4 regions of the Micromonospora sp. NBRC 110037 genome follow, and region 1 is predicted to be linked to each of the others. Evidence: riboswitches for the same ligand, from Rfam matches in the RefSeq annotation. Region 1 holds a riboswitch; each other region holds the start of a gene.
The links. Region 1 has a riboswitch for cyclic di-AMP ahead of A4R25_RS24555 (hypothetical protein). Riboswitches for the same ligand answer to the same signal wherever they lie in the genome.
Positions count from the first base shown of each region.

Region 2: it holds a riboswitch for cyclic di-AMP, as region 1 does, so the genes downstream of both, A4R25_RS05570 (transglycosylase family protein) here and A4R25_RS24555 (hypothetical protein) in region 1, are expected to answer to the same signal.
Region 3: it holds a riboswitch for cyclic di-AMP, as region 1 does, so the genes downstream of both, A4R25_RS22615 (NlpC/P60 family protein) here and A4R25_RS24555 (hypothetical protein) in region 1, are expected to answer to the same signal.
Region 4: it holds a riboswitch for cyclic di-AMP, as region 1 does, so the genes downstream of both, A4R25_RS27770 (hypothetical protein) here and A4R25_RS24555 (hypothetical protein) in region 1, are expected to answer to the same signal.

Region 1 is NZ_BBVA01000009.1:124,935-132,349, forward strand. It holds gene A4R25_RS24545 (STAS domain-containing protein) at 1-97, shown strand, start outside; gene A4R25_RS24550 (SRPBCC family protein) at 139-675, shown strand; gene A4R25_RS24555 (hypothetical protein) at 672-1,748, opposite strand; cyclic di-AMP (ydaO/yuaA leader) riboswitch at 1,753-1,884, opposite strand; gene A4R25_RS24560 (cation diffusion facilitator family transporter) at 2,028-2,942, opposite strand; gene A4R25_RS24565 (AAA family ATPase) at 3,037-5,154, opposite strand; gene A4R25_RS24570 (alpha/beta fold hydrolase) at 5,279-6,184, opposite strand; gene A4R25_RS24575 (hypothetical protein) at 6,433-6,762, opposite strand; gene A4R25_RS24580 (DUF3145 domain-containing protein) at 7,094-7,415, shown strand, end outside.
Region 2 is NZ_BBVA01000002.1:1,451,307-1,458,721, forward strand. It holds gene htpG (molecular chaperone HtpG) at 1-408, shown strand, start outside; gene A4R25_RS05555 (SDR family oxidoreductase) at 970-1,668, opposite strand; gene A4R25_RS05560 (helix-turn-helix domain-containing protein) at 1,702-2,178, opposite strand; gene A4R25_RS05565 (LLM class flavin-dependent oxidoreductase) at 2,225-3,787, opposite strand; cyclic di-AMP (ydaO/yuaA leader) riboswitch at 3,960-4,105, shown strand; gene A4R25_RS05570 (transglycosylase family protein) at 4,104-4,748, shown strand; gene A4R25_RS05575 (YbaB/EbfC family nucleoid-associated protein) at 4,932-5,381, shown strand; gene A4R25_RS05580 (M4 family metallopeptidase) at 5,477-7,415, opposite strand, start outside.
Region 3 is NZ_BBVA01000008.1:93,111-99,829, reverse strand. It holds gene A4R25_RS22625 (C40 family peptidase) at 47-1,057, shown strand; gene A4R25_RS22620 (N-acetylmuramoyl-L-alanine amidase) at 1,123-3,156, opposite strand; cyclic di-AMP (ydaO/yuaA leader) riboswitch at 3,395-3,532, shown strand; gene A4R25_RS22615 (NlpC/P60 family protein) at 3,546-4,577, shown strand; gene dcd (dCTP deaminase) at 4,642-5,220, opposite strand; gene A4R25_RS22605 (pyridoxamine 5'-phosphate oxidase family protein) at 5,299-5,844, shown strand; gene A4R25_RS22600 (zinc metalloprotease) at 5,917-6,719, opposite strand, start outside.
Region 4 is NZ_BBVA01000012.1:102,485-109,899, reverse strand. It holds gene A4R25_RS27780 (MarR family winged helix-turn-helix transcriptional regulator) at 52-393, opposite strand; gene A4R25_RS27775 (carbonic anhydrase) at 553-1,212, shown strand; gene A4R25_RS27770 (hypothetical protein) at 1,274-2,299, opposite strand; cyclic di-AMP (ydaO/yuaA leader) riboswitch at 2,303-2,434, opposite strand; gene A4R25_RS27765 (YibE/F family protein) at 2,589-3,872, opposite strand; gene A4R25_RS27760 (SHOCT domain-containing protein) at 4,037-4,246, opposite strand; gene A4R25_RS27755 (metal-sensitive transcriptional regulator) at 4,372-4,671, opposite strand; gene A4R25_RS27750 (heavy-metal-associated domain-containing protein) at 4,752-4,958, shown strand; gene A4R25_RS27745 (hypothetical protein) at 4,994-5,950, shown strand; gene A4R25_RS27740 (cation-translocating P-type ATPase) at 5,968-7,415, shown strand, end outside.

The DNA.
Region 1 (7,415 bases):
GCACCGGCAGCTCTGGGTGACCGGCCTGCTCGGCCTCTTCGGCGCTCCCGAGCCGTGGTTCGCCGACGACACCCCCGAGGTGCTGCCCGGCGCCTGAGCGCCGTTCGCACCCCCTGCGGCCAGGGGACCTTCTACCCGTTGCCAGCCCGGCGTCGGTACGGGACGATCGTCGCGACGTACGACGGCGAGGGGGCCCGCTTGCAGAGCAGCGACAGCTTCAGCTACACCGTGCAGGCCCGGTGCAGCCGGGCCGACGCGGTGGCACTGCTGGGTGACCTGAGTCGCCAGGGCGAGCTGCATCCGCTGATCGTCCGGGTCCGGCAGCTGCCGGCCCGGCCGGGCGCGCTGGCCAGCTACGCGATCACCGACCGGCTGCAACTGGGCCCGCTGCACTTCCCGGTCACGTACCAGGCGGACGTGCTGGTCGCGAGCGAGGACGAGGTGGTCACTGTCGCCCGGCAGCAGCCGGCGACGACGGTGCGCAACCACACCCGGCTACGCGACGAGCCCGACGGCACCGTGCGCATCGACGTGGAGATCACGCTCACCGCGCCGGCGCCGCTGTTCGGGTACGCGTTCCGCCAGGCCCGGGCGGCTCACCTGAGCCTGGCGGCCCGTCTCGGCGCGACGCTGGAGGGCCGGCCCGATCCGGCCGGCCCCCCGGGAGCGCGCTAGTACACCGACAGGTGCACGTGGTTGGTGTGGTCGCTGGACGGGTCTCCGTTGCCGCCGCTGTACGACTTCCACCCGCTGCTGGGCAGCCAGATCTGCTTGAACCAGATCACGTAGAGCACGGCGAGCGGGTCGGCGTTGCGCACGAAGTACGCGGCCAGGTTGTTGCCGTACGTCCGGTCACCGCCGCTGGCCACGCCGCCGAAGCCGTTCTTCTGGGCGGCGAAGTCGCAGGCCCGCCCCTTCGGGTGCTCGCCCGAGCCGCTGGGCCGGTGGCACGAGACGTACCTGGTGAAACCGGCCGCCTTGGCCTGCTGCAGCGCGTGCAGCGTCCGCGGGGTGATGCAGCCGTTGGCCGGGGTCGGGTCGTTGACGCTGCACGACTCCGACGGCCACGAGCCGTCCGAGTTGCGTGGCGCGGGCTTCGCGTTCTTGCTTGAGGTGCCCTGGACGCTGCCGCCGCCGCTGCTGTTGTTGCGGGCGGAACGTTCATTGGCCACTTCGAGCGCGCGCTCGGCCTGCTCCTTGCGCTTGCCCATCACCTCGACCTGCTTGCGTTGCTCGCGGATCTCGGTGTCGAGCGCGGCCCGGGTGCGGGTGGCCTCGTCCCGGGTGGTGATCAGCTCGCGCACCGTGCGGTCCTCGTGCGCGGCGACCTGTTCCAGCGTGGCGGCCCGGTCCATGAAGCCCGCCGGGCTGCTGCTGTCGAGCAGCGCGGCGGCGGTGCCGAGCCGGCCGGCGCGGTACGCCACCCCGGCGATCTCACCGACCTTGGCGTCACGTACGGCCAGCTCGGCGCCGACCTTCGCGAGCTGGTCGTTGAGCTGCTTCTGGCGGTTAACCGACCGGTTCAGCGCGGCCTTCGCCTCCAGCCAGCCCTTGCTGGCCGCGTCGAGTTGGGCGCGCAGCTCGGGCGTGCCGCCCTCGTCGTCGCCGGGCGCGGCGGCGAGCAGGGCGGTCCGGGGCGCCGCCGAGGCGGGGGAGGCCGGAACGGTCGCGACGCCGACAGTCAGCGTCGCGACGAGCAGGGCCGCCAACCGGGCGGCCGTCCGTCGTACAGGTGCCACTGGGGGCATTCACATGTCCTTCCGTCAACCGCCGACCGGGTTAGCTGACGGGTTCGGGACGGAAGATCCCTACCGCTGACGCGGATGCACCCCACGTACGTGGTTCCCCGGCTCGCCCCTTCGGGCGATTAGGCGACGGCCACCCCACCTGCGCCGGTGACGCCGGTGGCTGCGGCCGCGACCGAGCCTACCGGCGCGGCCCGGGCGTGGCTCCGTTGCGCAGTGCCGCATGGTGGGGCAAAACCGACATAAGTGTACAGCAGTCACGGTGATTTAAGTCTGCCCTAATCACCACTCGGTCTTTCCGCACACTCCGGCTGACGCTCCGGGTTCGACCTGCAACGTGGCGTGATCGATGGAGAAGTCCTCGTGCAGCGCCGTCCGCGCGGCGGCCAGCACCCCGGCCGGGTCCACACCCGGGTCGGTGGTCAGGTGCGCCGAGGCCACCTCCATGCCCGAGGTGAGCGTCCAGACGTGCAGGTCGTGCACCTCGGCCACGCCGGGGACCGCGGCCAGCCGGTCGTGCACGGCGGTCACCTGGAGGTGCTCCGGCGCCGCCTGCACCAGGATGCGCACCGCGGCCCGGCCGAGCCGCCAGGTGCGCGGCAGGATGAACAGGCCGATCCCGACGGCGACCAGTGGGTCCGCCCACCACCAGTCGGTCACCGCGATGACCAGCGCGGCGGCGATCACGCCGAGCGAGCCGAGCAGGTCGCCGAGCACCTCCAGGTACGCGCCGCGCAGGTTGATGCTCTCCTTCGCCCCGGCGCGCAGCAGCGCGAAGGCGACGATGTTGGCGAGCAGGCCGAGCACCGCCACCACGAGCATCGGGCCGGCCAGCACCTCCGGCGGCTCGCCGAAGCGGCGTACCGCCTCGATCAGGACGTAGACCGCGACGGCGCCGAGCAGCACGGCGTTGGCGAGGGCGGCGAGCACCTCCAGCCGGTAGAGGCCGAACGTGCGCTGCGGGTCGGTGCCGGCGCGCCGGGTGGCGGTGATCGCCGCGAGGGCCATGCCGATGCCGAGCACGTCGGTGAACATGTGCCCGGCGTCGGAGAGCAGGGCGAGCGAGCCGGTGGTGAAGGCGGCCACCGCCTCGACCACCATCAGGACGGCGAGCAGCGCGAACGCGGCCCAGAGCCGGCCTGCGTGGCGGTGTGCCGCGTTGGCCACCGCGCTGCTGTGGTCATGACCTGCGCCCACGCCAACACCCTCCCTGCCGCGTACCGGCCGGGCCCAATGTATGCTCACATCGCTATGTATGCAAGTGAACTGTGGGTGGCGCGGGCGTGGCCCCTCACCCCACCGGGTCGAGCGTGGTGAGGCGCTGGGTCGCCCGGGACAGCGCCACGTAGAGCGTGCGCACGCCCGAGCCCGGATCGGCCCGGATCTCGCTCGGCGCCACCAGCACCACGCCGTCGTACTCCATGCCCTTGGCCTGGAGGCTGGTCACCACCTGGAGCCGGCCCGCGCCGAGCGCGCCCAGCCAGCCGGCCACCTCGTCCCGGCGCGGCACCGGCGTGATCACGCCGACGGTGCCCTCCACCTGGCCGAGCAGCGCCTCGGCCGCCTCGACGGTGGCCGCCGGCAGCTCGGCGGCGGGCACCGTGCGTTCCACCGGCGGAACGCCGGTGGACCGGACCGCGTCGGGCAGCGGCAGATCCGGGTAGAGCCGGCGGATCTCCGCCGCCGCCACCGCGAAGATCTCCGCCGAGTTGCGGTAGTTGGTGGTCAGCTCGTAGCGGTGCCGCTTGCGCCGGCCCAGCGCCTGGTCCCGGGCCCGGTCCAGCTCCTGCGGGTCGCCGGTCCAGGCGGTCTGCGCCGGGTCGCCGACCACCGTCCAGGACGCCAGCCGCCCGCGCCGGCCGATCATCCGCCACTGCATCGGCGAGACGTCCTGCGACTCGTCCACCACCACGTGCGCGTAGTCGCGGTAGTCGGCCGGACGCTCCCGGGCCGCCGCGCGGGCGGCGCGCTGCCGATCGGCGTACGTGCTCAGCTCGCGCACGCCACCGGCGAGCTGGTACGGGTCGCGCTTGGGCCGGGCCCGCTGCACCGGCTTGCCCAGCAGCGCGTCCAGCTCGTCCAGCAGCGCGATGTCCGCCACCGTCAGCCCGTCGGTCGCGAGCGTGCGGTACGCCTGCCCGAGCAACCGGATCTCGGCCGAGGAGAGGATCCCCCCGGCGTAGCGGCGCAGCCGGTCCGGGCGGGCCAGCCAGTCCAGCACGTGCCGGGGGTGCAGCCGGGGCCACCACGCCTTGAGGAACTCGCGGAACTCCGGCCGCTCGATGATCTCGTCCTCGAACGCGGGCTGCTCCGGCAGCCGTCCCACCCGCAGCGTGCGGGCCTGCGCGTAGAGCGCGGCGAGCACCGCGTCGAACGCCGCCCGGCGTACCTCGTTGCGGCGCGCGCCCCGGGCCAGCGTCCGGTCCCGGATCGCGTCCAGCGCGGGGCGCTCCAGGCGCAGCAGCTCACCCCGGTACAGCAGGCGCAGCTCGGCGGGGGAGTCCGGCACCGCGTCGCGGACCGCGCGTTCCAGCACCCGGCGCATCCGCAGCGAGCCCTTCACCGCCGCCACGTCCGGCGGGTCGGTCCGCGACGCGGACAGGCCGGGGAAGAGCGAGCCGAGCGAGTGCAGCGTGGCGGTCTCCTCGCCCAGTGAGGGCAGCACCGAGGCGATGTACTCGACGAACACGCCGGACGGGCCGACCACCAGGATGCCGCCGCCGGCGTACCGGGCCCGGTCGGAGTAGAGCAGGTACGCGGCCCGGTGCAACGCCACCGCCGTCTTGCCGGTCCCCGGGCCGCCGGAGACGATCGTGACGCCGTTGCCGGGGGAGCGGATCGCCTCGTCCTGCTCGCGCTGGATGGTGGCGACGATGTCGCGCATGCCCCGGCCGGTGGCCCGGGACAACGTGGCCAGCAGCGCTCCGTCACCGACCACCGCCATGTCCGGCGGCGCGGCCTCCGGGTCCAGCAGGTCGTCCTCGATCCGGGTGACCTTCTCCGAGGCCGACTGGATCGTGCGCCGGCGTACCACGCCGCGCGGCTCGGCGGGCGTGGCCTGGTAGAACGCGGCGGCGGCGGGCGCCCGCCAGTCCACCACCAGCGTCTCCGCGTCCACGCCCCGCACGCCGAGGCGGCCGACGTGCAGCACCTGCCCGGTACGCAGGTCCAGCCGCCCGAACACCAGCCCCTCGTGCTCGGCGTCCAGCACGTGCCGGCGCTGGGCGGCGTGGAAGACCATCGCATCCCGCTCGACCAGCGCGCCGAAGTTGCCGACCCGGGCCAGCCGGTAGCCCTCCCGCTCGGCGTCGGCCGCCGACCGGCGCAGTTCGGCCAGCCGGGCGTACACCCGGTCGAGGTGGCGCTGCTCGGCGGCGATCTCCCGGTCCAGCGTGGTCTGGTCGGTCAACGCGGATGCTCCTGTGGTCGGACGGCACGACGGGCTGAATGAGGGTACGGGCCCTCGGCAACCGCAGCGCCGGGGCATGCCGTCCGCGTGGCGTACGTCAGTGCCGTTCCGGAGCGGGAGACGCTCAGAGGCGGGCCGCCGGACGGCCGGTCAGCACCCGGTCCAGCACCCCGGCCACGGCGTCGTTCACCTGGTCCGGGCGCTCCATCATCAGCATGTGACCGGCGCCCGGGCAGACGGTCAGCTCCGTGGTGGGCAGCGCCGCCGCGATCGACTCGGCGCACGGCGGCGGGGTGAGCCGGTCCCGGTCCCCGACCAGCGCGGCGGCCGGCAGCCCGCCCAGCGCGGCGAGCGTCTCCAGCCGGTGCTGCGCCCCGATCGAGGCGCGGAACCCGCCGATCGAGCGCAGCGTGGCCCGGGCCACCGCCGAGGTGACCAGCCGGATGTCCGCGGGGTCGCAGCGGTCGCCGAACAGCATCCAGCGGATGCTCGGGCGCAGCGCGCGCAGCAGGGCGTGCGGTGGCCGCCAGCCGCCGCACCGGGCCAGCACCCCGGCGCCGGTGGTCTCGGCGAGCCGGATCAACCTCGTGATGCGGGGGGACAGGCCGTAGACGGTGTGCGTGTGCCCCTCGGCGGTGGTCGAGACGAAGACCAGCCCGGCGGTACGCGCCGCGAACCGGTCGGCGTGGCGGTGGGCGTACTCCATCACCGTCATTCCGCCCATCGAGTGCCCGACCAGCACGATCGGCCCGGACGGGGCGATCTCGTCGACCACGGTGGCGAGGTCGTCGCCGAGCTGGGCGAGCGTGGCGTCGCGCAGCGCCAGGCAGCTCGACCGGCCGTGGCCGCGCGCGTCGTAGGTGACCAGGCGGACCCGGTCGCCGAACCGTTCCCGCAGCTCGGCGACCTGACGGTGCCAGCTGCGGCCGTCGAGCGTCCAGCCGTGCAGCATCAGCACGGTGACCTCGGCGTCGACCGGCCCGGTGACCGTCACGTGCAGGCGTACGCCGTCCGGAAGCCGCAGTTCCATGTCGCCACCCCCGAGCCCGTCCGGTTTGCGTCCACCGGGTGTCCCGGCGGTGACACCGGCGTTACCCGTCATGACACCACGGCAACCGGGGCGGGGAGAAGATTCGCGTCCGGCCTATGGACGAGCCGGACGCACATCCACCGGCGATCCGCCACCGGTGAGGTGACGCTGCTGCCGCAGGAGCAGACGCGAAACCGCCCGCCGGGGTGATCCCGGCGGGCGGTCGCGGTGGTGCGGGTGAAGGGTGCTCAGCCCTCGAAGACGCCGGCCTCGACCAGGCGCTTCTCGGTGGCCTCCCAGCCGTGGTCCGGGTGGGCGGCGGCGAGGCCGTTGATCTCAGCCCGGATCTTGGCGGCGTGGCCGGCGGCGGCCAGCACCCGGATCTCCTCGACGAAGGCCTCGGAGTCGGTGCGCAGGTGCGCGGTCTTGCCGTTGGTCAGGTTGCGCACGTAGGCGTGCTTGCCGCCGTTGAGCGGGATCAGGTACTTGAACTCGCCCAGCACGCTGAGGGCGCCACCCTGGCCAGCCTGGCCGGCCCGGACTGACGCGCGCGCGGTCTTAGAGGTGTTGCTCGCCACGGAGGTACTCCTTGCAGACGTACGGTGGGGACGGAAAGCCGTCCGGGGGCTGTGCGAGTGACGCCCGGGTTGAGCGCCTGCCCGCGAAGATGTACGGCGGCACACAGAACCGCCCAGAGAACTGTACACGACCGCGACACCTGGCTGGTCGTCGCGGCGTCAGAGGGCACAACCGACTCCACCTCCCGGGTATTTCCCGCCGGCTGGGACCGGCGAATTTTCCGATTCGCTGGCGCACCACCAGTCACACGGGTCATCATGTGTGTCCAGGTACCACTCGGTAGGACGAGGTCGTAGGGGAAGACGCACCTCGGCTCACCGGGAGGTCACCGTGCCAACGCGTGGCGTCGTATACGTCCACTCGACCCCGCTCGCCGTGTGCTCGCACGTCGAGTGGGCGATCGCGCGCGTCCTCGCCGCGCCGGTCAACCTGCACTGGACGGCGCAGCCCGCCGATCCGGGCGCTCGTCGCGCCGAGTGCGGCTGGACCGGCAGCCCGGGGACCGGCGCGGAGCTGGCCGCTGCCCTCCGGCAGTGGCCCATGATCCGTTTCGAGGTCACCGAGGAACCCAGTCCCGGCGTCGACGGCGAGCGTTTCATGTACGTACCGGGCCGGGGCCTGTTCCGGGCCGCCGTCGGCGCGGCCGGTGACA
Region 2 (7,415 bases), on a different contig from region 1:
GAGGAGAAGGAGAAGGCCGAGGCCGAACGGCAGGAGTTCGCCGACCTGCTCACGTTCCTCGGCGGCGCGCTCGCCGACAGCGTCAAGGAGGTGCGCCTGTCCACCAGGCTGACCACCTCGCCGGCCTGCGTGGTGGGCGACGCGCACGACATGACGCCGACGCTGGAGAAGATGTACCGGGCGATGGGCCAGGAAGTGCCCCAGGTCAAGCGGATCCTGGAGCTGAACCCGGCCCACCCGCTGGTCACCGGGCTGCGCAAGGCGCACGGTGAGGGCGGCGACACGGCCGCGCTGACCGAGACCGCCGAGCTGCTGTACGGCATGGCGTTGCTGGCCGAGGGCGGCGAGCTGGCCGACCCGGCCCGGTTCACCCGCATCCTGGCCGACCGCCTGGCCCGCGGCCTGTAGCCCGACCCGACCCGGCCCGCTTGATCGACTCCACTACGCCGAGGTGGCGGTATCTGGGTGCCCCCGATGCCTCCACCTCGGCGAGCTGGTGTCGATCAAGCGCCGGGAAGTCGATCCGGGTGGTTGTCGGGTCAGTCCTTCGCCGGGCTCGTGCGGGCGGCTGGCTGCCGCTTGATCGACTCCAGCTCGCCGAAGTGGTGGTATCAGGCGGGCTCTGACCCCGCCACTTCGCCGAGCTGGTGTTGATCACCTGGGGCGTCCCGGAATGAGGAAGATCGATCGCAGTTGGAGGGACGCTCGGGGCTCTAGATGAGTGAGGGCTCTGGCGGAGATGGTCTTGCGGGCCCGCGTCGGCGGGGCGGCCCCAATGCGCAGGTGTCGAGCGGGTGGATCTGACGGAGCGCCGCTTGGCGAGCGTCGGCTGATGTCGGGCTCTTGTCGAAGGCTGTTGATCGGCTGTGTCCGGGCGGTTGTCGTGGCTTGCGCTTGATCGACACCATTGCGCCGAAGTGGCGGCATCGGACGGGTTCTGACCCCGCCACCTCGGCGAGACGGGTCTGTTCAGGGGAGCGCGGGGTAGAGCGCTGCCACCCCACCGGACAGCCCCGCCTGGACCCGGCGGGCGACGTCGTCGGCCAGGATCTCGTAGCTGCCGGACTCGATGCCGTCGGCGGCGAGCCGGGCGACGTCGGCCGGGTGGGCCTTCGGGCCGGGCACGGCGGCGGCCATCTCGGTGTCCATGTAGCCCACGTGCAGCCCGGCGACCCGGACGCCCCGGCCGGCCAGTTCCAGGCGCAGCGCGTTCGTCATCGACCACTCGGCGGCCTTGGCCGCGCCGTACGCGCCGACGCCGGGGATCGTGAACCAGGACAGCGCCGACAGCACGTTCAGGATCGTGCCGCCGCCGTTCGCCGCGATCCGGGGCGCGAACGCGCGTACCACCGACAGCGTGCCGAGGTAGTGCGTCTCCAGCTCCAGCCGGATCTGCGCGAGGTCACCGTCGAGCAGGTCGGCGCCGGTGCTCACGCCGGCGTTGTTCACCAGCAGCGTCACGTCGCCGGCCCGCTCCGCGGCGGCGGCCACCGAGGCGGGGTCGGTGATGTCGAGGCGTACCGGGGTGACGCCGGGCAGGTCGACGGTGTCCGGGTTGCGGGCGCCGGCCCAGACGGTCGCGCCGCGCGCGACGAGTTCGGCGGCCAGGTGCCGGCCGAAGCCACGGTTGGCGCCGGTGACCAGGGCGGTGCTTCCAGCGATCTTCATGTCTCGCTCCGAGGGGTGGGGAAGGAAGGTGGGTCAGGCGGACAGCAGGCCCGGACCGGGCAGGACGGCCAGCTCGCCGGGCGGTACGTCGTGTCCGGCGTCGCAGCGCAGCCGGGCGTGCACGGCCGCGCCGCACTCGTCGTGGGTCAGCCGGACGGCCGGGCCGGCCTCGTCGGCGGCGTACGTGTCGCCCCACTGCCGCAGCGCGACCAGCACCGGGATCAGGTCGCTGCCCTTGGCGGTGAGCACGTACTCGTCGCGGGTACGCTGCCCGGGCTCGCGGTAGGGGCGCCGGTCGAGCAGCCCGTCGGCGACGAGCTGCTTGAGGCGTGCGGCGGCGACGGGCTCGCTGACGCCGACCCGCCGCGCGAAGTCGTCGAAGCGGCGGGTGCCGAACGACGCCTCGCGCAGCAGGAGCAGCGTGGTGCGGTTGCCGACCACCTCCAGCGCCCGGGCGATCGAGCAGTTGGCGGTGGACCAGGAGTCACGCTGGGCAAGGAGGTCCGTCATGGCTTCGACGGTACCCCCTGACTTAGGAAATCAAAAGTCAGCTACCTCACAGCTGGCCGGGGAAGAAGCCGTGCCGGGCCAGCGGCTCGACGATCTGGTGCTCCTCGTACGACAGGTGCGACAGCAGCGTGTCGGTGAGCAGGTCCACCGCCTCCTGGAGCTGCGTGAAGTCGCCGGGCCGGTGGACCAGTTCCACGAGCGCCCGGTCGACGCCCTCCACCACCCCGTGGATCACCACGTGTTCCTCCTCGAGGCGGTCGAGCACGGCCGCCAGCCCGGCCTCGGAGCGGCGCAGGTGCGGGAAGATCGAGGCGTCCTCCAGCCCGTGGTGCTGGGTGACCATGGTGCAGTAGGCCGCGCAGTACGCCCCGAGCGTCCAGTTGTTCTGCCGCATGGTCATCTCGTTGAGCGCCGCCCGCGCCCGGCCCGGCGAGACGGCGCCCCGCTTGACCTGTTCCAGCAGGTCGCGCACCTGGGCCAGCTCCTGGCGCAGGTGGTCGTGCACGTCCACCAGGTGCTGCCCGGCGGCCTGCCCCCGGGGTGGGTAGACCTGGCCGGCCGGAGGCGGCGGGGCGGTCGGCCGGGTCGACTCGTCCCAGGGGCGGCGCGCGCTCAGACGTACCCCCGGGTCGGGGGTGGGGGTGACCGCCAGCGTGGCCGCGCCGCCGGTGGCGGCCGTGTCGTCGGCGACCGCGCGGGCCCCGCTGCCGGGCGCGGTGCGCTCGGCGGCGACGAGCTCGCGGACCGCCGGCGCTACCTCCTGGGCGAAGATCTGGATCGCGCGCGGCTCGTCGCTGCCGAGGATGAACGTGGTGACGCCGTGCTCCAGCGTGAGCCCGGCCAGCTCCTCCACCCACTGCTCCGGCGGGCCGGCCAGGAAGCCGGCCGACGAGCGCGCGAACGTGCCGGTCACGTTGAGCATGCGGCGGATCTCGGCCGGGTCGCGCCCGGCAGCCTCGGCGCCCTCGTCCACGAGCGCGTTCAGGGCGGGCAGCTCGTCGGGGCCCTTGGGCAGGTAGGACAGGGAGGGCAGCCAGCCGTCCGCGGCGCGGCCGACCAGGCGCAGCATGCGCGGCTTGTACGCGCCGACCCAGATGCCCACCCGATGCGCGGGCGCCGGACCGCGCTTGGCGCCGACCACCCGGTAGTGCTCGCCGTCGACGCGGATCATGCCGCGGCGGTCGGTGTCCCAGACCTCGCGGATCACCCGGATCGCCTCGTCCAGGGCCTCGACCGCCGCGCCGGGGGACAGGCGCCGCCCGCCCGTCGCCTCGATCGCGTCCCAGAACGCGCCCGCGCCGAGTCCCATCTCGACCCGGCCGCCGGTGAGCAGGTCCAGGCTGGCCACGCTGCGGGCCAGCACCACCGGCTGGCGCAGCGGCAGGTTGAGCACGTTGCCGGCCAGGCGGATGCGCTCGGTGACGGCGGCCACGTAGGACATCAGCGTCCAGGTGTCCAGGAAGCCCGGCTGGTACGGGTGGTCCTGGAACGTGACCAGGTCCAGCCCGACCTGTTCGCAGAGCGTGGCCAGCGCCACCACCTGGTCGGGTTGCCCGGCGGCGGGCGTGATGAAGCCGCCGAAGGTGAGCTCGTGTCCGTGATCGGTCATCCGTCCCGCCCCTCCCGTGATCTTGCTCGGCCCTGCCACGGTAGCTCCACAGGTGGTAGCCCGGCCGGGTGAACACCGTCACAAGAAGTGGACGATCGTCGCAAACCGTCCTTAGCGTCGGTTTCGCCCGCATTCGCGGGCACCGCGGGCCGGAAACGCCAAATCCCGCCGCCGGCCCCGGTAACCGAACCTCGTGCGGGAGCGGGGGAACCACACGTTCCACGGTGCATCGTCACCTCGGGGTGAAGCCGCCACCGGCGGCCGGGCTCCTCGGCCCGAACCCGACAGCTCACCTCGTCGGCGTGGAGGAATCCACATGGCAACTGCATACTCGGCCCGAAGCCGCCGTACCGCTCTCGGTGCGGTGGTGACCGGCGCCGTCGTCGGCGCCGCGAGCCTGTTCGGCCCGGCCGCTCCGGCCAGCGCGGGCGTCAACTGGGACGCGGTCGCGCGCTGCGAGTCCGGCGGCAACTGGAAGATCAACACCGGCAACGGCTACTACGGCGGGCTCCAGTTCTCCCGCGCCACCTGGAACGGCTACGGCGGCCAGAAGTACGCCGCCCGCGCCGACCTGGCCAGCCGGTCCGAGCAGATCGCCGTCGCGGAGAAGGTGTTGCGCGGCCAGGGCATCGGCGCGTGGCCGGTCTGCGGCAAGAAGGGCGGCTCGGCGAACGCCGCGGCGACCCGGTCCGAGCGGGCGGCCCCGAAGAAGGCCACCTCGAAGAAGTCCGCCCCGAAGCGGGCCGCCACGCGCAAGACCGCGCCGGAGCGGGCCGCGACGACTGCGGCGCCGCAGCCGTCGGCCGGGACGTACGTGGTCCGGCGCGGGGACACGCTGTCGGAGATCGCCGTGGCGCAGCGGGTCGACGGTGGCTGGCGTGCCCTGCACGAGCGCAACCGGGCAGTGGTCGGCGACGACCCCGGCCTGATCTTCCCCGGTCAGCGGCTCCGTCTGCGCTGATCTGGTCCGGACGCCCGGCCGGTTCGCTCCGGCCGGGCGTCCGGCCGTCCGCGACACGCCGCGCCGCCGGTGTCCGGCCTGCTCGCGGCACCGGACGCCACCCGTGACGGCCGCTGACCGCGATTCGTCGGAGCCGGTTGCTAGGGTCACGATGATCGGCTCAGACGTGAAGAAAGCGCGGAAATGACCAACGATCCGTTCTCGGCGGCCGCGAGCATCGACGAACTGCTGACCCGCACGCAGCAGGCGCTCACCGCGATGCGCTCCCGGGCCTCGGAGCACGCCGACGGCGAGCCGGGCGACCTGCTGCGCGCCGAGGGCACCGCAGCCGACGGCCGGGTCCGCGCGGTCGCCGTTCAGGGTGGCCGGCTGGATTCCGTGACGATCGACCCGGACTTGGCCGGCGAGCCCCTCGACGTCCTCTGCGGACATGTCACCGCCGCCGCCAACGCCGCGCTGTCCGAGCTGGACGCCCGGGTCAGCGCGTCGGCGCGGGCCGACGCCGACGCGCTCGCCGCCCGGCTCGGCAGCATGGGTGACCAGGCCGAGCTGTTCGGTCGCGCGATGCACGAGGCGGCCGCGCGGATCCACCGCGACCGCGGCACGGCGTCCCAGGCCGGGCGTCCGGCCTGACCCGACCGCACGCGGCCAGGCGCGACGCGGCACCGCCCGGCACGACGAGGCGGCCGGCCGCCGGGAGGACGACGACCGGCCGCGCTACGCCACGGTCAGCTCAGGGTGACCGCGGTGTCGTCGACGACGAAGGACGTCTGCAGTGAGCTGTCCTCCACGCCGCTGAACGAGATGGTCGCCGTGGTGCCTGCGAGCGACGAGATGTCGAAGGACCGCTGCACGTAGCCGGTGGCCTTGTTCAGGTTGGAGTAGGTGGCCAGCGTGGTGCTGCCGGCCTTGACGGTGAGCTTGTCGTACGCGGTGCCGGTGGTCGTCTCCGCGCTGTCGATGTGCAGCCAGAAGCTGAACGTCGCGCGGCATCCGGCCGGGATCGTCACCGACTGACTGAGCGTGTCGGTGTGCGACGAGCCGTACCCGTCCAGCCACGCCTTGTACGAGCCGCCGTGCGCGGCCTGGCCGCTGTCGGTGGTGATGACGCCGGACGAGGCGGTCCAGCTCACGTTGCCCGACTCGAAGCCGGGGTTGGCGAGCTTGTTGCCGGAGCAGCCGCCCGACGGCGGGGTGGTGGTGGCGGTCGGCGTGGGCGTCGGGGTGCCGCCGGCGCAGGTCGGCTCACCCGACTGGGCCGGTACGCTGACCGCCGCCCAGGCCGCCTTGACCGCGTTGAACTCGGTGCAGCTGCTCGGGTAGAGGTTCTTCGCCGCCTGCAACGTCCAGACGCGGTACTTCAGGTAGGACGAGGACGACGTCTTCAGCAGCATGGCGTTGTACATGATCTTGATGGCCTTCTGGATGCCCAGTCCGCTCACGCTGCTGCTGTTGCAGGTCGAGCTGGACGGCTGCCCGTTGGTCGGGCTGCTGCCGTTGGCCAGCAGGTAGAACCAGTGGTTGCCGGGCCCGGCCGCGGCGTGCACCTCGGTCGACGGGATGCTGCTGGAGTAGCAGTTCGGGTCGCCGAGCGCCGACGGGTTGTACATGTTGCGGATCGGGCCGGAGCCGACCAGGTTGATCTTCTCGCCGACCAGGAAGTCCGGCGCGTCGTAGCTGGACGGCTCGTTGGCGAACCACTCGGTGGCCGCGCCGAACGTGTCCGCCACGAACTCCTGCGTGCCGCCGCCGGAGATGCCGCCGGGGGTGTTGTCGTCGATGCCGTGGCCGATCTCGTGCGCCACCACGTCCAGCGAGCCGATCCACTGACCGGCGGTGTTCTTGCCGATCTGCACCTGGCTGCCGTCGTAGTAGGCGTTCTGGTCGTTGAGGCCCACCCGGATCGGCCAGTAGCCGCCGTTGCCGTTGGCGCCGTTGCGGCCCAGCCACTGGGCGAGCATCTTGTGCTCGGTCTGCGCGGAGAACAGCGCGTCCACGCAGCCGGTCTCCTTGTTCGTGGCGGTGCCGTTGCCCCACACGTCGTCGGAGCCGCTGAACGTGGTGTTGTTCGCCGCGTCCTGGCAGCTCAGGTTCGTGACGGTCGGGTCCTTCATGGTGTACGTGGAGCCCGACTGGGTGGTGTTGAGCGTGAGCGGGCTGGGCCCGTTCCAGGCGCCGGTGCCGGTGCCGCGCACCACGTGCTCCTGCTTGCGCAGGACCGCGCCGGTACGGGCGTCGACGTCGACGGTGAGCCGGCTCGGGCCGTCCGCGCCGGTGCCACGTACCGTGGTCTCCCAGGCCAGCGCCGGTGCGGCGCCGAGCGTGTAGACGACGAGCGTGGTGCCCTCGACGGCGCTGACGGTCTTGAGCTGGGCGCGCGCCGTGGCCGCGGCGGCGGCCTGGGTCAGCGCGGGCGTGGTGGCGAGGGCGCCGATCGGCCGCTGCTGGGCGACCGAGGCGTACTTGAGGTTGCCGGCGGAGTCGGTGGCCAGCACGAAGTCGCCGCCGACCACGGGCAGGCCCTTGTAGGTGCGCTCGTACGGCACGTACTGGGTGCCCTCCGAGGAGATGACCGGCTTCTGGACGAACGCGTCGTCGGAACCGGCCTGGAGGTAGGCGGGGCGGTTCGCGACCAGCGCGCGGGTCGAGTCGGCGGCGGCCGCTCGG
Region 3 (6,719 bases), on a different contig from region 1:
CCTCTCGCGAGGCGCCCGGCGGTCGGTTGCAAAGGAGTCCGTGCCGGTGGCAACCACGCCCCCTCAACGTCACGCCCCGAGCGCTCCACCCGGCCGACGTGCCGGGTTCCACCGGATGGCACGCCGTCTGGTCACCCTGGTCGCGGCCGCCGCGGTCGGCGCCGGGATGCTGACGGCTCCGGCGCACGCGGCGCCGTCGGTGGACGAGATCGACGCGCAGATCGACAAGCAGTGGGAGCAGCTCGAACCCACCATCGAGCAGTTCAACAAGGTCCGCTCGCAGCTTCGCGCCAACCAGAAGAAGTCCAAGGCGCTGAAGGACAAGATGGTGCCGCTGGAGCTGGCCTCCACGCTCGCCATGAACAAGGTCGGCGACATCGCGGCCCGCTACTACATCCAGGGCCCGTCGCAGGAGCTGGGCGCGCTGCTGGTGAGCACCAAGCCGGGCACGCTGGCCGAGCAGCTGGTCATGCTGGACCGGATCGCCGACGACCAGCGCCGTCAGATCGCCGGTGTGCTCAAGGTGCGGGACGAGTACAACAGGCAGAAGGAGAAGCTCGACGAGCTGATCGAGCTGGAGACCAAGCAGCAGAACGACCTCGCGGCGAAGAAGAAGCAGATCGACTCGGAGATCAAGCGGCTCACCGCCATGCTGCCGGTGACCTCGATCCGCCCGGCGGGCTGCCCGAAGATCGACGGCGTGGTGAGCAGCGCCGCGCGTACCGCGATCGCGACGGCGTGCGCCCAGGTCGGCGACCCGTACGTGTGGGGTGCCACCGGCCCGAACGCGTTCGACTGCTCCGGCCTCACGCAGTACGCGTACAAGGCGGCGGGCATCTCGCTCACCCACTTCACCGGCGCGCAGTGGAACGAGGGCCGCAAGGTGTCCCGTTCCGAGGCGCGCCCGGGTGACCTGGTGTTCTTCGGCTCCGATCTGCATCACGTCGGGCTCTATCTCGGCAACGGGGTGATGGTGCACGCGCCCCGGACAGGCAAGCCGGTCCAGGTGTCGAGCATCAACACCCAGCCGCTCGCCGGCTTCGTCCGGGTCACCTGACCTCGGTCACACCGAAAGGCCCCCGGTCCGCATGGACCGGGGGCCTTCGCGTTCTCGGGGAGGGGTCAGCGCGGCGCGCCGACCGGGGACGGCAGGATCAGCACGTCGTCCAGGTTCACGAACATGATCCGGTGGCCGAACTGGACCTGCACGTACTGGTTCTTCCCGCGTACCACGGTCCGGTCACCCGGCGCGGAACCGTCGAACGAGACCGCCCGGTAGTACTCGCCGGGCAGCACCCCGCCGACCGCGTACCGCTGGCCGGCGGCGAACGTGTACTGCAGCGGAGAGATGGCCTGGTACGGGATGGTGTCCGGGTAGGCGGACTGCTCCGGGTAGGCGCGGCCGTACACCGGGATGGTGGCCTTGCCGGGCCGCGGGGTCACCACGAAGCCGGTGGCCCACTTGGCGGTGGGCGCGGAGGCCGGGTTGTGGAACCACGCCTTCTGGCCGAGGTACCAGATCGCGGTCCAGTCGCCCTGCCGGCCGGCGAGCGCGTACGTCTGGCCGGCCGAGGCGCGGGCGCCGTGGTCGGAGATGTACATGGTGTCCGGCGTGCCGTCCGGGCGCAGCCCGAGGTCGTTGACGAGCGGGGCGTCCGGGCTCGGCGCGGTCCGCAGGATCACCGCGGAGGAGCCGCGCGAGGGGCACGGCTGCGCCGGCGGGGTGGGCGTCGGGACGCCCGGCGGCTGCTGGTTGCAGCCGGTGAACGCGGGCCGGTTGGTGGCGAAGTCCGGGTCGATGGTGACCAGGCCGGTCTTCGCCGTGCCGGTGCCGCGGAACGGCGCCTTCATCAGGTCGAAGTAGTGCGACCAGTCCCAGTAGGGCCCCGGGTCCCAGTGCATGCCGCCCACGTTGGCGGCGGTGATGCCGGGCACGTTGTCGTGGCCGATGATGTGCTGCCGGTCCATCGGGATGCCGAACTTCAGCGCCAGGTGGCGGACCAGCTTGGCGGAGGTGCGGTACATCGCCTCGGTGTACCAGGTGCCCTGGCCGGCGAAGCCCTCGTGCTCCAGGCCGATGGACTTGGCGTTGACGTACCAGTTGCCGGCGTGCCAGCCCACGTCCTTGGTCTTGATGTGCTGGGCGATGTAGCCGTCCACCGAGCGCAGCGTGTAGTGCCAGCCCAGGTAGTCGGCCCGCTTCACCAGGTCGACGCTCGGGCCGAAGTAGCCCTCGGTGTCGTGGATGACGATGTACTCGATCTTCTGCTGCTTCGGCCGGTCAGCCAGGTCGTGGTTGCCGTAGTCGCCCGGGTCGTCGCTGAGCTGCTCGTAGGGCGCGGGAATCCACTCGCAGGCCAGCCGGACCGGGCACTCCAGTCCGTCCGGCCGCTGCGCGGTGCGCAGGCCGAGGCGGGCCAGCCGGGAGCGGTCCGGCTTCGCGGCGGTGGCGGCGAGCGTGACCCGCTGGCCGTCGTCGGTGGTCCGGGTGGCGCCCTGGCCGAGCTGGTCGTAGACCTCGTCGGCGAAGGCCGCCGCCGCGTCGGCGGTGTCCGCGCCGGAGTAGCGGGCCACCGCGGCGTACCAGGCCGCCGGGTCGGTGCCGGCGCCGACCGGCCCGCCCAGAGCCTTCTGGTACGACGACAGCAGCGCCGCGCCGCCGCGGATGTTCGCGGCCGGGTCGGTGCGCAGCGTCCCCGCGTCCAGCCCGGTGAGCGCGGCGGCCGCGTCGAGCGTCTGGAGCGAGGCGCTCGGCAGCGGCGTCTCCCGCGTCGGCGCGGCGGCGGTGGCCGGGTCGAGCTTCAGCGGCCGGGAGTCGTCGCCGCGCGGGTCCTCGTCCTCGTCGACGTGGGCGCTGCCCGGCGTGGCGAGGATGTGCGCGGCGTCGGTCAGGTGCATCGGGCCGTAGCCGCCGCTGGTGCTGGGCTGACCCGGGTGGGTGTCCCAGCGGGACTCCAGATAGGAGACACCGAGCAGCACGTTCTGGGGCACGCCGTACTCGGCCGCGGCGGCGGCGTATTGTTGTTGCCGGTCGCTCGCGGGCGCGGACGTGTCCGGCGCGGCGGTAACCGGGCCGGTGGTCGCCAGCGCGGTGGCCGTGGCCACGGCGGCGGCGAGCAGTATCCGTCTGCCCGACGGCGGGGCGGAGAGGTGCATCGAACCTCCTGGACAGGGATGGGGGTCACTGCGTTTCCACCCTCACTCCGCACACCCGCGATGGTCAATACCTTTCCAGTAAGTAATCAGTCGTGAAAGAAAATTTCACCTCCGTGCGCGGTGTGGCGCTGGATTGCGTACGGAGTGTCACGGCGCTGGAAGTTGCGGATCGATAACGGTGGTCCCTACTCTGGTGAATCGTCGGCCGCACGTCTCATCGTCCAACCCGGTCGGTGACGGTCCGACACCGCCGAGTCGCCTCCGGGCGAGCCGGGGAACCAGGTACCTGGGGTGAATCCGCAGCACTGCTGCGGTAGGGCGGCTCCCTTCCCGCCCGAATCCGTCAGCTAACCCGGTAGGCGGTACGGAAGAAGGAGTACGGACGCCCGGTGGCACTCCATGCCCCGCGGCCGTCGTCGAACCGGTCGGTCGACCGGTCCAGCGTCGCGCCGCGTTCCCGCTGGTCCCGCTTCACCACCGCCCTCGCCGCACTGGTCGGCACCGCCGTCGTACTGACCGGCGGCGCCACTGCGGCACACGCCGAACCCTCGGTCGCCGAGATCGAGGCCCAGATCGACCGCGACTGGAACAAGCTCGAACCGGTCATCGAGCAGGTCAACGACGTACGCGAGCAGCTCGCCGCGCGGCGCAGGCAGGCCGACGCGCTCGGCCGGCAGATCGCACCCCTGCAAGCCCGGGTGGACGCCGCGCTCGGCCAGGTCGGCGGCCTCGCCGCCGACGCCTACAAGGCCGACAACCTCTCCACGGTCAACGCGCTGCTCGGCAGCCGCTCACCCGGTGACCTGGTCGACGGCCTGGAGCTGCTCGACCGCTTCGCGCACCGCCAGCACGAGCAGGTGCGCTCGGTCGCCGCGCTGCGCGACGAGCTGGCGGCGAAGAAGAAGCCGCTGGACGAGATGATCGCCGGCCTGGCGCGCACCGAGGCCCAGCTCGCGGCGAAGAAGAAGCAGATCGACGCCGAGATCGCCAAGCTGGAGAAGCTGCGGCTCAAGGTGTACGGCAAGGGCGGCGGCGGCCCGCTGCGCCCGGCGCCCTGCCCGGCCGGCTATCCCGCCGGCCCGGCCGGAGCGGCGGTGAAGTTCGCCTGCGCCCAGATCGGCAAGATCTACGTCTGGGGCGCCGCCGGCCCGGACCACTTCGACTGCTCGGGCCTCACCATGGCGGCCTGGGCCAAGGGCGGCGTCTCACTGCCGCACAGCGCACGCCAGCAGCACGGCGTGACGAAGCGCATCAGCCGGGCCGAGCTGCGCGCCGGCGACCTCGTCTTCTACTACAGCGACCTGCACCACGTGGCGATGTACGTGGGCGACGGCTGGGTGGTGCACGCCTCCCAGTCCGGCAAGCCCATCACGATGAAGCGGGTCGACGACGGCGACATCAACAGCTACGGCCGCGTGTAAGGAAGGGCCCCCTCTTAACGCCTCCGGTAGAGGAGGGGGCCCTTCTTAACAACTGCGGGCGGCGTCAGCGCGTCGGCCAGGTGCGCCAGCTCTGCCAGGACCGGCTCGGCGTCGGGCCGCGCTGCCCCTGGTAACGCGAGCCGTAGACGGCCGAGCCGTACGGGTGCTCGGCCGGCGAGGAGAGCCGGAAGATGCAGAGCTGGCCGATCTTCATGCCGGGCCAGAGCGTGATCGGCAGGTTCGCCACGTTCGACAGCTCCAGCGTGACGTGGCCGGAGAAGCCGGGGTCGATGAAGCCGGCTGTCGAGTGGGTCAGCAGCCCCAGCCGCCCCAGGCTCGACTTGCCCTCGAGCCGGCCCGCGAGCTGGTCGCCCAGCGAGATCACCTCAAGCGTGGAGGCGAGCACGAACTCGCCCGGGTGCAGCACGAACGGCTGGCCCTCGGGCACCTCCACCATCGAGGTGAGGTCGTCCTGCTGGACCGACGGGTCGATGTGTGTGTAGAGGTGGTTGTTGAAGACCCGGAAGAGCCGGTCCAGGCGTACGTCGATGCTCGACGGCTGCACCAGCGTGGGCTCGAAGGGCTCCAGCGCGAGCGTGCCGGCCTTGATCTCGGAGATCAGGTCGCGGTCGGAGAGCAGCATCGGAACACCATAGCGACCGGTATGGGTGACCTGCGTGTCGCACTACTTCTTCGTACACGTGTTCGATAGGATGTCCGCATGGCTTCCTGGTCCGAATTCGCCGCCGACGAGCCCCGCCTCGCCGGCGAGATCCGCCTCCTGATGCAGCAGTACGGGCCGGGCTTCGGCTACCTCGCCACGGTCCGCGCCGACGGCGGCCCCCGCGTCCACCCGGTCTCCCCGGTGTTCACCGACGACGGCCTATGGTGCTTCGTCATCGACTCGCCGAAGCGCCGCGACCTCGAACGCGACGGCCGCTACGCGCTGCACTCGTTCCCGCCCGAGGAGAGCGACGACGAGGCGTACGTCGCGGGGCGCGCGCGGCCGGTGACCGACCCGGCCACCGTGACGCGGCTGGCCCGGATCGCCCGCGCGTCGCCACATGGTGACTGGCGGCTGTTCGAGTTCACAGTCGAGGCGGCGATGCTGACCCGGCGCGACCCTGTCGCCCAGCCCGGCGCCGCTCCGCCGCAGGTGCGGGTGTGGCTCGACCCGCTCGGGGCCGAACCGGCCCGGCGTGAGCCGGTGGGCGCGGAGGGCCGGCGCGGCCGGCACGGCTTCGACACCCGCCGCCCGGCCGCCTGACCCCGACCCCGAAACGAGCGGTGCCGGCCCCGTCCGAGGACAGGGCCGGCACCGGTACGCGGTACGAGGCGGTCAGGCTGCGCGGTAGGCGTTCCACGCGGTGAGCATGCGGCTCGCCTGGCCGGCGGTGAACTGGTACATGCAGGAGTCGTACGTGTAGTCCATGAAGTTGGTGATCGGGTCCTTGCCGGCGGTCGAGCAGGTGTCGCGGCCGGTCGGGCACTGGTACGCCGGGGACGCCTCGGCCGGGGTGTCGGAGACGCTGTCGCCCGAGCCGGAGCAGCCGCCCTGGAAGGTGTGGTAGAGGTTCAGCCAGTGGCCGACCTCGTGGGTGCCGGTGTCACCCTGGTTGTAGTTGGTGGCGGTGCCGCCGGGCAGCGACTCGTTGAGCACGACCACGCCGTCCATCTTGTCCAGCGTCCGCTTCGGGAACGTCGCCCAGCCCAGCAGGCTGTCGCTCAGCTCGCCGAGGTAGATGTTCAGCGTGTTCTTGCCGCCCTCACGCAGCGAGGTCTTCATCGAGCGCTCGGCGGAGGAGCCCTGCACGATCGGGTACCACGACGGGTTGGTCACCCGGTTGATCTTCGTGAGCTGGAAGCCGAAGGCGGTGGCGGCGCCGCCGGTCGAGCCCGCGTACGACTGGTTCAGCACGGTGATCTGCTGGTTGATCATCGAGTCGGTGATGTTGCCGCCGGCCCGGGTGCTGTTCTCCTGGATGACGTGCACGACGACCGGGATCGTCACGGTGGCCAGCGGGGTGACCGCGCCGGTCCGGAAGTTGGCCCGCTCGCGCTGCGCGGCGGCGAGGTCGGCCTCCCGGTCCTGGACCTGCTTGGCGGTCAGGTGGTTGGGGTCGAGCTTGGCGTTGCCGCCCT
Region 4 (7,415 bases), on a different contig from region 1:
GAGATTACCGTCGCGCCGGCCCGCGCGGGCGCACGCGGTAGCGGGAACCGGTCACCGGTCGGCGGTGACGTCCCCGGCCGGCTCGGCGGCGAAGAGGGCCAGCAGGGCGCCGACCTGCTGGTCGGCCTCCGCCGGGTGCCGGAAGCGTCCCTTCGGGTTGATCGTGTACTCGTTGCGCCGCCCCACGCGGGTGCGCCGCAGGTATCCCCCGGCTTCCAGGTCTGCGACGATGGCCTGGGCCGCCCGCTCGGTGACGCCCACCTCGTCGGCCACGTCCCGCAGCCGCGCCGTGGGGTTGCGCGCGATCGCCAGCAGCACATGTCCGTGATTGGTGAGGAAGGTCCAGTTGCGGCGGCTCCCGTCCTCACCTGGTGTCGTCGCCATGGTGGCCATGCTATGGCCATCGACGCTGCCGACCCGAATCGGACGCGGGCCGGCACGGGAAAGTATGAAATGCGTATCACGAATCTTGACGTGCCCCTGACGCCGTGTGACCGTGAAGTCGCGAGGCCGTCCGGCCTGGTCGTTCCGCAGGTAGACGAGGTGAGGCAGATGACGCCGAGAAGCCCGGAGCAGGCGCTCGCCGAGCTGCGTGCCGGCAACCACCGGTTCGTCACCGGTGTGCCGCAGCATCCGAATCAGGACGCCGGGCACCGGGCGGCGGTGGCCGACGGCCAGCACCCCTTCGCGGTGATCGTCGGCTGCTCCGACTCGCGGCTCGCCGCGGAGATCATCTTCGATCGGGGTCTCGGTGACCTCTTCGTGGTGCGTACCGCCGGGCACACCGCCGGGCCCGAGGTGCTCGGCAGCGTCGAGTACGCGGTCACCGTGCTGGGCACGCCGCTCGTGGTGGTGCTCGGGCACGACTCCTGCGGCGCGGTCCAGGCCGCCCGGGAGGGGGTCCGGACCGGCGCCGCTCCGGCCGGGCACCTGGGAGCGGTGGTGGACGCGGTCTCGCCCAGCCTGCTGCGCGCCGCCCGGCAGGGCATCGACGACCTCGACGGCATCATCGACGTCCACATCGCGCAGACCGTGGAGACGCTGCTGGCCCGGTCCTCCGTGCTGGCCGAGCGGGTCGCGGCGGGCCGGTGCACGGTGGCGGGGATGTCGTACCGGCTCTCCGGCGGCGAGGTGCGGACAGTGGCGCAGGTCCCGGCGTCACTGCCCGCTCCCTCGTCGCCGGCGGACGCGGACGCGGCGCTGGCCGGCTGACCGGAGCGCCGGACGACGAAGGGGCCGCCCACGGGGGCGGCCCCTTCTTGCTGCGTCCAGGTCAGAGCATCGACATGTGGACGTGGTCGGTGTGGTTCGACGGCCCGCTGTACGACCTCCAGCCGGTGGCCGGGAACCAGATCTGCCGGTTCCAGATCACGTAGTAGATGCCCAGCCGGTCGGCGTTGCGGATGAGGAAGGCGGCCACGTCGTTGCCGTACTTGCGGGTGTCGTTGTTGTGCCAGGGTGAGAAGCCGCTGTTCTGCAGCGACCAGTCGCACGCCTTGCCCTTGGGGTGCTCCCACGGCCCGCCCGGCCGGTAACAGCCCACGAAGCGCGTGTAGCCGGCGCGCCGGACCTCCTTGTAGGCGTGCAGCGTCCGCGGCGTGATGCAGCCCGAGGTGGTCGGGTCGTTCTCGCTGCACGACTCGGCCTTCCAGCCGCCGTCGGCGGTGCGGCCGGGGCCGATCTTGGCGACCGGTGAGGTGGCGTCGACCAGGCCGCCGGTGAAGCCGAGGCCGCCGACGAGCTTGAGGGCGCGTTCGGCCTGCACCTTCTCGCGCTCCATCGCGTTCTTCTGCTTCTCCTGCTCGCGCACCTCGGCGTCGAGCGCGATCTTGGCCGTCTCGGCGCGGTTCTTGACCGCGTTGATGGCGGCCAGGCGCTGCGCGTTGAGGAGGTTCAGCTCGTCCAGGGCGTTGACGCGGCGGACGAACGAGTCGGGCGAGTTGCTCTCCAGCAGCATCGCCATCGCGCCCATCCGGCCGGTCCGGTAGGACTGGGCGGCGAGCTGGTTGACCTGCGGGCTGAGCGCCTCGAGTTCGGCCTGTGCCGCCTGTACCTCGGCGGCCAGCCGCCGCTGGCGGTCCTGCGACTTGGCCAGCTTCGCCTTCGCCTGGAGGAAGTTCCGGTTGGCGCTGTCGATCGCCTCGGTGATGAGCGGTGGTTCGCCGTCCTCCTCGTGCCCGGACGGCTTCGGGGCCGCCGCGGCGGGGGCCGCCGTCGCCGAGTTCGGCCCGGCCAGCACTGCCAGCGAGGCCAGCACGGCCACCAGGGGTGTCAGCCAGCGGCGCAGGGGTGGCGTCACAGTGTTCCCTTCCGTCGGCCGCCGACCGGGTTAGCTGACGGGTTCGGGACGGAAGTGGCCCCTACCGCTCGCGCGGATTCACCCCATGTACCTGGTTCCCCGGCTCGCCCGCAGGCGATTGGGCGGCGGCACCGCTGGCGCCGGTGCGCGCCTTCGGCGGTGACCGGCAGCGAGGTTACCCGACAGCACTCCTGCGGATCTACGTCCGGAAGCCGACCAATAGCGAGATTTCGCCGTGGCGCACCGTGACCAGCGTCGCGTTTGAAATCGATGGTCACCGTGCGGAGTGTCACCATGTCGCCTCCGTACTCTTTCCGCCGCCGAGCGCCTCCAGCGCGTCGTCGCGTCCGGCCGGCGGACGGGGCGGCGGGGGTACGGGCGACGCCGGCTCCGGACCGGGCGCGCGCCGTCCGGCGGTGGTCACGATCGCGGCCAGTGCGGTCGTCAGCGGTACGGCGGCGATCAGGCCGAGCGTGGCCACCGCGCTGCGGACGATCTCCTGGGCGAGGAACTCGCTGGTGAGGATCTGGCTCACCGGGCGGGAGTCGGCGACCAGCAGGAGCAGCAGTGGCAGCGACGCGCCCGCGTACGCCAGCACGATGGTGTTGACGGTGGACGCGATGTGGGCCCGGCCGACGCGGGTCGCCGCCCGGTAGAGCTGCCGCCGGGACAGCCCCGGGTTGGCGTGCGCGAGTTCGGTGACGGTGGCCGCCTGGGTGACGGTGACGTCGTCCAGCACGCCCAGCGAGCCGATGATGATGCCCGCCAGCAGCAGTCCGTGCAGGTCCACGTCGCCCTGGAACATGGACAGGGTGGTGGCGTCCTCGCTGCCGAAGCCGGTCAGGTGGGTGGCGGACGTGGCGAGCAGGCCGAGCACGCCGGTGATCACCAGGCTGCCGAGCGTGCCGAGCACCGCCACCGACGTCTGCGCGGTGATCCCGTGCGTCAGGTAGAGCACCACGAACATGATCAACGCGGCGCCCACGATCGCCACCAGCAGCGGCGGCTGGCCGCCACCGATGCCGGGCAGCACGAAGCCGAGCAGGATGGCGAAGCTGGCCGCCAAGCCGCCGAGCGCGGCGAGCCCGCGCCAGCGGCCGAACGCCACGATCGCGGCGGCGAAGAGCACCAGCAGCCAGATCAGCGGTGTGCCGCGCTGGTGCTCGGCGATGTTGTAGGACTTCATCGAAGGGTCGGCCGGGTCGATCAGCTCGACCAGGACGATCTTGTCGCCGACCTCGACCCGGGGCGCGCCCGGTCCGGCCGGGAGCGGCGTCTCGACCTGCCGTCCCGCGTCCGGGCCCTGCTCGGCGGCGACGGTCGCGGTGCCGCAGGGGCCGCCCGCGCCCTCCGGGGCCTCCGGCGTCGGCGGGCAGGGTTCGGTGACCACCCGGGTCACGGTGCCGTGGTAGCGGGGGACGTCCGCGCCGCCGACCGGCTCCCGGTCCTGCCGGGGCCAGAGCACCAGCGCGGCGATCACGGTGAGCGCGAACAGCGGCACCACCACGGCGACGAGCAGCCGCCGTACGCCCGGTGGCGTGGGCGGTGCGGGGCGGGTGTGGTCGGCACCCAAGGCGTCTCTCCCAACGGTCGCGGCGACGCCTGGTCCGCCGGACCGGTCTGGTCACCGGGCCGGCGCGGACGTGTCGACCACGTCCGGGTCGTCGCCCCGACATGGTAGGCAGCCCGGCTGGGTGCTCCCGGACACCGTGACCGGTGACGCGCGCCCCGCGCGGGTCAGGCCAGTCCGGCCCGGCGTCGCCGGTACTCGTCCTCGTCGATCTCGCCGCGGGCGTACCGCTCGTCGAGGATGCGCCGGGCCGCCGTCGGCCCGGACCGCTGCGGGCCGGTCCACCGCACGGCCAGCCAGAGGAGCCCTGCCAGCACCGCCAGCACCGCCAGGGACCAGATCCACATCCAGCCCATCATCGGGCTCTGCCACATCATCGGGCCGCCCTCCGTCCGTCACCGCGGGTCCGCCGGGGCCGGCCTGCCCGCCACTTCGACGGTACGGCCGCACGGGCGCGTCGGCGCGGGTCGATGTGCCCTGCTCGGAGGGGCGGAGGTCCCGTTCAGCCGCGCTTCATCAGGCGGCCGACGGCGGCCATCATCTCGGTCGCCATCTCGTCGGCCCGGCCCTCGGCGGCGCCCTCGTGCATGCAGTGCCGCGCGTGCCCGTCGAGCAGGCCGAGGCCGACCTTGTCCAGCGCCGCCTGGATGGCCGAGATCTGGGTCAGCACGTCGATGCAGTAACGGTCGTCCTCGACCATCTTCTCGATGCCACGGACCTGACCCTCGATCCGGCGGAGCCGGGCGAGGAGCTGGTCCTTGCTGGCGGTGTAGCCCCGGGTCGGGCTGGACGGAGCGGTCATGAGAACGAGGATAGCGTACCCCTCGGGGGTATGCTAACGTTCCGGCTGTACCCCCAGGGGGTATGAGATCGGAGGGCGACATGGAGAGCACCTACCAGGTGAGCGGCATGACCTGCGGCCACTGCGTCAACTCGGTGAGCACCGAGCTGAGCGCGCTTCCGGGCGTCACCGGCGTCCAGGTCGACCTGGCCACCGGCCGGGTCACCGTCACCAGTCAGAACCCGCTGGACACGGACGCCGTCCGCGCGGCGGTCGACGAGGCCGGCTACGACCTCGTCGGTGCGTGACGGGTCCACGGGACCCGCAGAACCGAGGAGAAACCATGAACACGGCGACGAAGCTCAGCGGCTTCGCGCTCGGCCTCGTGGCGGTCTTCGGCGCGGCGTACGGGATCGGCAACCTGGCCGATCCCGTCGCCCCGGCCGCCGAGACCCGCCACGACGACAGCGGCAGCGACCACGGGACCGGCGACACCGGTCACGGTGACGAGAACGGCGCCGACGCGCACCTGCCCGGCGGGCTGCTCGTCTCCGAAGGCGGCTACACGCTCCAGCCCGCCACCGCGCCGGCCGGGCAGTTCGCCTTCCGGATCACCGGCCCGGACGGCACGCCGGTCACCCGCTTCGAGGTGGCCCACGACAAGCGCATGCACCTGATCGTCGCGCGCCGGGACCTGTCCGGCTTCCGGCACGTCCACCCGGAGATGGCCGGCGACGGCACCTGGCGGGTCGCCTCCCCGCTCGACGGCCCCGGGGTGTGGCGGGCGTTCGCCGACTTCACGCCCGAAGGCGGCGAGCCGCTGACCCTCGGCCTGGACGTCACGGTCCCCGGCGAGCTGGCCGCCCGGCCGCTGCCGGCGCCGGTGACCAGCACCACCGTCGACGGTTACACAGTCACCCTGACCGGCACGCCGGAGCCGGGCCGGACCAGCCGGCTCACGCTCTCCGTCAGCCGCGACGGGAGACCGGTCACCGACCTTCAGCCCTACCTCGGCGCGTACGGGCACCTGGTGGCGCTGCGGCAGGGCGATCTGGCGTACCTGCACGTGCACCCGGAGGGCACACCCGGCGACGGGCGCACCCCCGCCGGTCCGGCGATCACGTTCGCCGCCGAGGTGCCCTCGGCCGGGGCGTACCGTCTCTACCTGGACTTCCGGCACGGCGACGCGGTGCACACCGCCGAATTCACCGTCCTGGCCGGCGACCGGACCGCGCCGGTATCCACCACCGCACCGACCCCGGACGCCGGACACGGCACGCCGGGGCACGGGCACAGTTGAGCGCCGGAGGTGCCGCGATGACTGCCACGGGAAAGACGCTGTCCACCGCGCCGAACCTGATTGAACTGGCGATCGGCGGGATGACCTGCGCGTCCTGTGCCGCCCGGATCGAGAAGAAGCTCAACCGGATGGACGGCGTCGAGGCGACAGTGAACTACGCCACCGAGAAGGCCACCGTCCGGTACGCCGACGACATCGCGCCGGCCGACCTGATCGCCACCGTCGAGAAGACCGGTTACACCGCCGTGGTGCCGCCCCCGCCCGAGCAGGCGGCCGCAGCGGCCGGGGAGCCGGCGGACGAGCTGCGTGTCGCGCGTACCCGGCTCTGGGTCTCCGCCGTGCTCACGCTGCCGGTGATCGTGCTCGCCATGGTCCCGGCCTGGCAGTTCGACTACTGGCAGTGGGCCTCGCTCACGCTGGCCGCCCCCGTGGTGGTCTGGGGCGGGCTGCCGTTCCACCGCGCCGCGCTGGTCAACCTGCGGCACGGCGCGGCGACCATGGACACGCTCGTCTCGCTGGGCACGCTCGCCGCGTTCGGCTGGTCGCTCTGGGCGCTGTTCCTCGGCGACGCCGGCATGCCCGGGATGAAGCACCCGTTCAGCCTCGACATCACCCGGGGCGACGGCGCCGGCAACATCTACCTGGAGGCCGCCGCCGGGGTGACGGTGTTCATCCTGGCCGGGCGGTACTTCGAGGCCCGCTCCAAGCGCACCGCCGGGGCGGCGCTGCGCGCCCTGCTCGAACTCGGGGCCAAGGACGTCGCGGTGCTGCGCGGCGGCCAGGAGGTCCGGGTCCCGGTCGACCGGCTCGCGGTCGGCGACCGGTTCGTGGTCCGGCCCGGCGAGAAGATCGCCACCGACGGCGTGGTCGAGGAGGGCACCTCGGCCGTCGACGCCAGCATGCTCACCGGCGAGTCGGTGCCGGTCGAGGTGGGGACGGGCGACACCGTGACCGGCGCGACCGTGAACGCCGGTGGCCGGCTGGTCGTCCGGGCCACCCGGGTCGGCGGCGACACCCAGCTCGCCCAGATGGCACGGCTCGTGAAGCAGGCGCAGACCGGCAAGGCGGCCGTGCAGCGGCTCGCCGACCGGATCTCCGGCGTCTTCGTGCCGATCGTGATCGCGCTGGCCGCCGGCACGCTCGGCTGGTGGCTCGGCACCGGCTCCGGTACGACCGCCGCGTTCACCGCCGCGGTGGCCGTGCTGATCATCGCCTGCCCGTGCGCGCTCGGCCTGGCCACGCCGACCGCGCTGCTCGTCGGCACCGGACGCGGCGCGCAGCTCGGGGTGCTGATCAAGGGGCCGGAGATGCTGGAGTCCACCCGCCGGGTCGACACCGTGGTGCTGGACAAGACCGGCACCGTCACGACCGGCCGGATGGCGCTGGCCGAGGTGCTGCCAGCCGACGGCGAGGACGCCGACGAACTGCTCCGGGTGGCCGGCGCGCTGGAGGCCGCCTCCGAGCA